DNA from 2 places in the Saccharopolyspora erythraea genome. Region 1 is predicted to be linked to the other one. Evidence: riboswitches for the same ligand, from Rfam matches in the RefSeq annotation. Region 1 holds a riboswitch; the other holds the start of a gene.
The links. A riboswitch is a leader RNA that binds a small molecule or an ion and turns the genes downstream of it on or off. The one in region 1 is predicted to bind cobalamin.

Region 1 (4,411 bases):
CGGAACGCCGACTCCTCGCCGACGCGCCACTTGGCCGACTTGACGAACTGGAACACCCCGATGGACCAGCCCTGGTTCCAGCCGCGCAGCGCCATGCCGAACGCGGCGGTCGACTTGCCCTTCATCTCACCGGTGTTCACCACGACCAGCGGGCGGTTGCGCCGCTGGCGAGTCGTCAGTCCGTCGGCTGGCACTGTCGATGGCTGTCCCTGAGGCATGCTCCGACCCTAAGCCAAGTGGCGCCGATCTCAGCGGCCCCGGTCGGGGGGCATCCGTCCGCGGCAGCCAGGCCATCAGGACGCGGTAGCGGGACGATCAGACCGCGCGACCGCGGTTGCCCCGGGAACGAAAAGGCCCTCGCGCTCAACCAGCCTGGGGGTTACCGGGAGCGCGAGGGCACTTTTCAGGTCCACCCCTGGGGGTCAGGTGGACGCGAACACCGTACCAACCGGCCTGCGAGACCCGTACGCGAGATCTCCAATCTCGTAATCAAAACGAGATCAAGCCGCGCGCGAACCGCCGTCCCGCACGGCGCGCACGACACCGGCGACGTTGTCGGCCGACAGTTCCTCCAGCCGCAGGCACGGCGCCGAGAGCGCGCCGGCGAGCCGGTCGGCGAGCCCCAGCCGCACCATCCCGTTCTCGCAGTCGACGACGACCGAGGCCACACCGGCGTCGGCGAGCAGCCCCGCCGAGCGCACCGCGTCGTCGACCGCACGGCGGGCACGTCCGTCCACATTGGACCTCAGTGGGACCGTCGCCTTGCCGTCGGTGAGCAGCACCAGCAGCGGACGGCGGCGCGGGTCGCGCGTGCGCTCGGTACCGATGACCTTGTGCGCCTTGAGCAGTCCGTCGGCCAGCGGCGTGCGCCCGCCGGTGCGCAACCTCCGCATCCGGACCGCAGCGGTGTCCACAGAGGACGTGGGCGGCAGCGCCACCTCAGCGGAGTCGCCGCGGAAGGTCACCACCCCGACCTTGTCCCGGCGCTGGTAGGCGTCGCGCAGCAGGGAGAGCACGGCACCGCTGACTGCCGACATCCGCTCGCGGGCCGCCATCGACCCCGACGCGTCGACCACGAACAGCACCAGGTTGCCTTCCCTGCCCTCGCGGACGGCGTGCCGCACGTCGTGGCCGCGGAGCACCAGCCCGGGACCGCTGCGCCCGCGCGCGGACTGATGCGGCGCCGCGGCGCTCAGCGTCGCGGGCAGGTGGATGCCATGTCCGTCCACTGTGGAAGCGCGTACGGCGCGGCCGGTGCGCGACCGCGAGCGCGAGCGCCTGCCGGGCGCTCCCTCACCGACACCCGGCACTTCCAGCAACCGAGCCCGGAACGCCGCCGCGGGCGGCGCGGGCGGACGCTCCGACGGGGCCTTGCGGCGCGGCTCACCGCCCTCCTCCGGGCTGGCTTGACCGCCACCCGGACCGCCGTCCGGGCCGTCGTCGTCCGGGCCGCCATCGTCGGGGCCGGATGCGCCACCCGGACCGCCTTCATCCGGATCGTCGTCGCCGGACTGCTCGTCCCGCTCGTCGCCGGACTGCTCGTCGCGCTCGTCCTCCGGCGGGTTGTCCGCGTGCTGGGCGGCATCGGAGAGCGCCTGCTGCAACTGCTCCTCCTCCACCCCGGGCTCGTCGAACGGGTCGCGGCGCCTGCGGTGCGGCAGCGCGAGACGGGCGGCGGCCTCGACGTCGGCCTCGGCCACCGACTCAGCGCCGCGCCAGGCCGCGTGCGCCACCGCCGTCCGGGCGAGCACGAGGTCGGCGCGCATGCCGTCGACCTCGAAGGCAGCGCACAGCGCGGAGATCCGCCGCAGCTCGGAGTCCGGCAGCACCACAGAGCCGACCCGTTCCCGGGCGGCGGCGATCCGCTTGGCCAGGTCGGCGTCCTCGTCCTCCCAACGGCGGGCGAACCCAGCCGGGTCGGCCTCGAACGCCAGCCGCCGCCGCACCACCTCGGTCCGCGTCGGCACGTCGCGGGAGGCCGTGACGTGGACCGTGAGGCCGAACCGGTCGAGCAGCTGCGGCCGCAGCTCGCCCTCCTCGGGATTCATCGTGCCGACGAGCAGGAACGAGGCGGCGTGGGCCACCGAGACACCCTCGCGTTCGACATGCGCGCGTCCCATCGCGGCGGCGTCGAGCAGCAGGTCGACGAGGTGGTCGTGCAGCAGGTTCACCTCGTCGACGTAGAGAACGCCGCGGTGGGCGGCCGCGAGCAGACCGGGCTGGTAGGCGCGGACGCCGTCGGTGAGGGCGCGCTCCAGGTCCAACGAGCCGACCAGGCGGTCCTCGGTCGCGCCGACCGGGAGCTCCACCAGCCGCGCGGGGCGGACCGACGAGGCGGTGCCGTCGTGCGGGCCGTCGGGGCACCGCGGGTCGGCGTCCAGCGGTGCGCAGCCGAAGCGGCAGTCCGGCACCACGTCGAGCTCGGGCAGCAGCGCGGCCAGCGCGCGCACGATGGTCGACTTGGCGGTGCCCTTCTCGCCGCGGACCAGGACCCCGCCGATGCGCGGGTGCACCGCGTTGAGCAGCAGGGCCAGCCGCAGGTCGTCGTGTCCGACCACGGCGGAGAACGGGTAGCGCACAGCGGTCATGCGTGCAGTTCCTTCCTCGGGTCTCGGGCGCCCCGGGTGGTGGGAACAAGGGGTGGCAGTGTCCTGACTCCCGGCTCGCCGCGTCCCTCCGGCCTTCCCAGGTCGCCCCGGTGGCTCGCGGGGGAGGTCCGCTCCCCGGTCACAGTGGCGCCGGCCGTGCCGGACTCCAACCGGCTTCCTGACGCACTCCTTGCTTTGACCACCGTGCATCGTCGCAGACCGCGATCACCGGCGAGGGCACGGCGTAACGAGAACCACTACTCCGGCGGATCGCCTCGGCCCGTCAACGGCGCGATGCGCAGGGCATTTCCGGGGCGGTGCATGTCCTGGGCATCGGACACGGCTGCATCAGGGAGTCCGTTCCAAGGCGCTCCCGCGCGCGGGACACCGCTCTTCCCCGAACCCGCCAGGGCTGCTCGGCTCCGCTCCGCCGGTTGCCGCCGCTCGCCACCTGGCCGCCCGCGTCGGGCTCGTCGCAGCCCGATCCGCCGGCACGGCAGCTACGCACCGTCTCCGGCGCGCTCGCCGCTACCTCGCCGCGCCGCCGACCGTCGGGTTCGCGGTGCGAGTGCGCGGGTCGCGTCGCATCTCGATGTGCGGAATCCCGTCCTCCAGGTACTCCTCGCCATCCTCGACGAAGCCGAAGGAGCGGTAGAACTCCAGCGCGTAGGTCTGCGCCGAGAGCACCGCGGGCTCGCGCTGCACCTCGGCGACGGCGGCCCGCATCAGCTTGCGGGCGAGCCCGAGACCGCGCGCGCTCTTGGCGGTGCAGACCCGGCCGATCCGGAAGGTGCCGTCGGGGTCCTCCAGCAACCGCAGGTAGCCGAGCACGTAGCCATCTGCTGAATCGATCCAGAAGTGGCGAGTCGTGGTTTCCAGATCACGACCGTCCAACTCGGGGTAAGGGCACTCCTGCTCGACCACGAAGACGTCAACGCGCAACCGCAGCATCCGGTAGAAGTCTTCGGCATCGAGATCCGCCGTGTAGGCGCGGTGCACAGAGGTCGCAAGAGGCTGAAGGGTCACCCTTACCTGGATATCACAACCGACCCCCGACAACCGCATCCACGAGCACTCGGAGTTGCTAACAACACCCTCCGCAGCGGATGAGTCCGCCGCAGGTCACACGCACCCCGGCTACCGGAAGCGCCAAGCCCGCCGCCTCACGCTCCCGCGATCTCGCCGGCGTAGGTCGCCAGCCGCGTGTAGACACCCGGCTGCTCCGGCCGTCCACAGCCCACGCCGTACGACACGACCCCGACCAGGCGCCCGTTGACCACGTACGGGCCACCCGAGTCACCCCCGCACGCATCCCGCCCGCCCTCGGGCGTGCCCGCGCAGAACATCGACGACCGGTCGAAGCCGGCGTAAGCCCGGCCGCACTCGGCGTCCGGGGTGACAGGCACCTCGACGGAACGCAGCACCGACGACTGCGCCCCCGACTCGGACGTGCGGCCCCAGCCGTAGACCCGGCCGACCGTCCCGGTCTGGTACGGCGCGGTCTCCCCCTGCCCGACGAGCGGGAGGACGCGGTAGTCCACCGGGGTCCGAAGCGTCAGGACCGCGACGTCGTGCCCGCTGGCGAAACCCTGGTACCGCGGGTGGACCCACGCGGCGTCGACGGCACTGACGACCCCCTCCTGCGTCCGCAGGTCGGACCGTCCGACGACCGCGCGAAGGCCGCCGAGCGGACGTGGCTTGCCGGTCGAAAGATCGATGGTGCAGTGCGCGGCGGTCACCACCTTGATCGGACTGAGGAGCGCACCGCCGCAGAACTGGCGGTCCGATTCGTCGGTGAGCGCCACGATCCACGGCGCCTCGGC
Region 2 (4,411 bases), 2.9 Mb from region 1:
TGCGCTTGAGCATCATGCGCTCGTCGTCGGTGAGGCCGTCGCGGGACTTCCACAGCGCGATGTCGGCCTGCATCGACACCTCGGTGGGCATCCAGTGGTTGTTGCAGCCCGCGAGGTACTTGTCCCACGCCCAGCCGTACTTCAGCGGCAGCAGCTGGTTGACGTCGGCACGCGAGTTGATCATCGCCTTCTCGGCGACGTCCACGCGGCCGGCGTCGCGGTCGATCTCACCCAGCCCGGTGGCACTCGGCCCGGTCACGGAATCGGCAGTCATCAGGAAACTCCCCCTTTCAACGGTTCGGGTGACCGGTCGTGCCGGACGCGTGTTCCGGCACGACCGGGATCGGTCACTGGCAGGCTTCGCAGTCGGGGTCCTCAACCGAGCAGGCCTGCGCCGCCGGGGCGACCGGGGTGGTGGGCACGGCGTTGAGCTTGCCGTCGGTGCCGCGCAGGGTGCTCTTCTCCACGTGCGTCGCGCTGGTCGACCGCAGGTAGTAGGTGGTCTTGAGCCCCTGGCGCCACGCCAGCCGGTACAGCTCGTCGAGCTTGCGGCCGCTGGGCGCGGCGACATACAGGTTCAGCGACTGCGCCTGGTCGATCCACTTCTGCCTGCGCGCGGCGGCCTCCACCAGCCAGCGCGGCTCGACCTCGAACGCCGTGGCGTAGAGCTCCTTCAGCTCGCCGGGGATGCGGCTGATCGGGCCGAGCGAGCCGTCGTGGAACTTCAGGTCGGCGATCATGTCCTCGTCCCACAGCCCCGCCGCCTTGAGGTCGGCGACCAGGTGCGGGTTGACCACGGTGAAGTCGCCGGACATGTTCGACTTCACGTACAGGTTGCGGTAGATCGGCTCGATGGACTGCCCCACGCCGCAGATGTTGGCGATGGTCGCGGTCGGCGCGATCGCCATCACGTTGGAGTTGCGCATGCCCACCGCACGCACCCGCTCCCGCAACGCGCTCCAGTCCCGGGTCGTCGTCCGATCCAGCTCGACCTGGCCGTCGCGGGCCTGCTCCAGCAGCGCCAGCGAGTCGATCGGCAGCACGCCCTGGCTCCACAGCGAACCCTCGAACGACTCGTACCTGCCGCGCTCGGCCGCCAACTCGGCCGAGGCCGAGATCGCGTGGTAGGAGATCTCCTCCATGCTGCGGTCGGCGAACTCCACCGCCGCCTGCGACGACACCGGAATCCGCTGCACGAACAACGCATCCGAAAAGCCCATCAACCCCAGACCGATCGGCCGGTGCCGCAGGTTCGAGTGCCGCGCCTCGGGGATCGTGTAGAAGTTGATGTCGATCACGTTGTCCAGCATCCGCACCGCGGTCCGGGTCGTGCGCTCGAGCCGCTCGTGGTCGATGCCGTCGGCGGTGACGTGACGCGCGAGGTTGATCGACCCGAGGTTGCACACCGCGACCTCGTCACGGCTGGTGTTCAACGTGATCTCGGTGCACAGGTTCGACGAGTGGACAACACCCGCGTGCTGCTGCGGCGAGCGCAGGTTGCACGGGTCCTTGAACGTGATCCACGGGTGCCCGGTCTCGAACAGCATCGTCAGCATCCGCCGCCACAACTCCACCGCACGGACCTGCCGATAGACCTTGATCTCGCCCCGCTCGGCGGCCTGCTCGTAGTCGCGGTAGCGCTCGGCGAACGCCGTGCCGTAGAGATCGTGCAGGTCAGGCGTCTCGTCCGGGGAGAACAGCGTCCACGTCTCATCGGCCTCGACGCGGCGCATGAACTCGTCCGGCACCCAGTTCGCGGTGTTCATGTCGTGCGTGCGACGCCGGTCGTCGCCGGTGTTCTTGCGCAGGTCGAGGAACTCCTCGACATCGATGTGCCAGGTCTCCAGGTATGCGCAGACCGCGCCCTTGCGCTTGCCGCCCTGGTTCACCGCCACCGCGGTGTCATTGGCGATCTTGAGGAACGGCACGACGCCCTGGGACTGGCCGTTGGTGCCCCTGATGTGCGCGCCGATGCCGCGCACCGGGGTCCAGTCGTTGCCCAGCCCGCCCGCGTACTTCGACAGCATCGCGTTGTTGCTGATGGAGTGGAAGATGCCGTGCAGGTCGTCGTCCACGGTGGTCAGGAAGCACGACGACAGCTGCGGCCGGGTGGTGCCGGAGTTGAACAGCGTCGGAGTCGAGCACATGAAGTCGAACGACGACAGCAGCCGGTAGAACTCCACCGCCCGCGCCTCGCGGTCGTCCTCCCGCAGCGCCAGACCCATCGCCACCCGCATGAAGAACGCCTGCGGCAGCTCGTAGCGGGTCCCGTCGTGGTGCAGGAAGTACCGGTCGTAGAGGGTCTGCAGGCCGAGGAAGCCGAAGGACATGTCGCGCTCAGGCAGCAGCGCGGCCCCCAGCCGGTCCAGGTCGAAGGACGCCAGCTCGGGGTCGAGCTGGCCCAGCTCGACGCCGCGCGCGACGTAGTCGCGGAAGTAGGGCGCGTAGCGCTCGCGCATCTGCTCCTGGTCGGCGTCGTCGGGCCACCCGGCCAGGTAGGTCAGGGCCTCGCGGCGCAGCCGGTCCAGCAGCAGCCGGGCGGTGACCTGGGAGTAATTGGGTTCGGCCTCCACCATGGTGCGGGCGGCCATGATCTGGGCGATCGCGAGCTCGTCGGCGCTGATGCCGTCGAAGCTGTTGCGGCGGACCTCGTCGAGCACGGCGTCGGCCGACACTCCCCCCAGACCCTCACACGCCTGCCGGACCACAGCCGAAACCCGATCCCAGTCGGGTGCGCTGCTCGGTGCGGGTGCGGTGAGCGTTTCGGTCACGACGCTTTCTCCTCACGTGCTCGTAGGGCCGGCCCGGGAACACGGAGGCGTGCGGGATCGCGGCGACGGCACGCGTCGCCGGTCGTCCACGCGACCCGCCCTCGAGGCCCCGGACAGCGCGCACACCTCGTGCGCGCACCGATGGCAGGTCTTCGGACTCACGGGCGGCCTACTGGTCGTGGCTTCCCGGGCGCGTGCGCGCCCAGTGCCGTACCGGCCGGAGCCGGTCACGACGGTCGTTCCCGTTCACCGCTGCGGGGCAGTCCCGGATTCGCACCGGGTTCCCTGTTGCCTCACCTTCCGTGGTGATCCATCGGCGCGGGACACACTACATCTTGGGTTCGTCCACTTTGCGGCGGGCTAGATATCGGCGTGTCTTTGATGTGGAATGGACAGCGGGTCGCGTCGCGGTCACTCCTGGGTCGCACGCAGCCGGCGGCCCAACGGAAAGGACCTCGCCATGAGCGGTGCCGTTGATCGACCGGAGCCGGACGAGCCGAGGCTGCGTTCCCTGCTCGCCGGGCTCACCGTCGAGCAGAAGGCTCGGCTGCTCACCGGGTCGGGGTTCTGGACCCTGCACGCGATGCCCGAGATCGGGCTGCGCCGGATGGTGCTCTCCGACGGCCCGAACGGCGTGCGCGGGACGAAGTGGGACGAGCGGGACACCTCGCTGCTGCTGCCGGTGGCGTCGGCGGTGGCGGCCACCTGGGACGTCGACGCGGCGCGGCAGGTCGGGGAGCTGTTCGGCGACGAGGCCCGGCGCAGGGGCGTGCACGTGGTCCTCGCGCCGACGGTGAACCTGCACCGGAGTCCCTTCGGTGGCAGGCATTTCGAGAACTTCTCCGAGGACCCCCTGCTGGTGGGCGAGATCGGTGCGCAGGTGGTCGCGGGCATTCAGTCGCGCGGTGTCGCCGCGACGCCCAAGCACTTCGTAGCCAACGACAGCGAGACCGGGCGGATGACCTACGACGCGGTCGTCGAGCCGCGGGTGCTGCGGCAGGTCTACCTGGAGCCGTTCCGGCGCATCGTCGAGCAGGCGCGGCCGTGGGCCGTCATGACCGCCTACAACTCGGTCAACGGGTACTCGATGACCGAGAACTCCGAGCTGGTGAACGGGATTCTCAAGGGCGAGTGGGGGTGGGACGGCGTCAACGTCTCGGATTGGTTCGCCGCCCGCGACTGCGAACGGTGCGCGCTCGGCGGGCTCGATCTCGTCATGCCGGGGCCAGGCGGGCCGTGGAGCGGCGGGGCACTCGCGACTGCGGTTCGCGAGGGGCGGGTCGCGGAGGAGTTGCTGGACGACAAGGTGTTGCGGCTGCTGCGGTTGGCGGCCCGGACCGGTGCATTGGACGGCGAATCCGAAGTGGACGCATCGGGTCCTCCCGACGACGCGCGTCCGGTGATCCGCCGGCTGGCGACGCGGGGATTCGTGTTGCTGCGCAACGCCAACGTCGACGACCAGCCCGTGCTCCCGCTGCCCACGCCGATCGGGAAGGTCGCTGTGATCGGGGAGAACGCCGTGCTGCCCGCGGTTCAGGGCGGTGGCTCTTCGCACGTCAGCCCGCCGCACGTGGTCACCCCGCTCGACGGCGTCCGCGCGGCGTTGCCCGACGCGGAGGTGGTTTTCCGCAGAGGAGTCC

Region 2: another riboswitch for cobalamin. It lies ahead of HUO13_RS06380 (ribonucleoside-diphosphate reductase subunit alpha); the one in region 1 lies ahead of HUO13_RS29985 (putative cobaltochelatase).

What each region holds. Positions count from the first base shown of each region.
Region 1 covers NZ_CP054839.1:6,712,995-6,717,405, forward strand. Annotated here, with positions in the region: gene cobO (cob(I)yrinic acid a,c-diamide adenosyltransferase) at 1-218, opposite strand, end outside; gene HUO13_RS29985 (putative cobaltochelatase) at 501-2,588, opposite strand; cobalamin riboswitch at 2,626-2,807, opposite strand; gene HUO13_RS29990 (GNAT family N-acetyltransferase) at 3,117-3,614, opposite strand; gene HUO13_RS29995 (S1 family serine peptidase) at 3,752-4,411, opposite strand, start outside.
Region 2 covers NZ_CP054839.1:1,375,295-1,379,705, forward strand. Annotated here, with positions in the region: gene HUO13_RS06375 (ribonucleotide-diphosphate reductase subunit beta) at 1-274, opposite strand, end outside; gene HUO13_RS06380 (ribonucleoside-diphosphate reductase subunit alpha) at 348-2,771, opposite strand; cobalamin riboswitch at 2,898-3,101, opposite strand; gene HUO13_RS06385 (glycoside hydrolase family 3 protein) at 3,232-4,411, shown strand, end outside.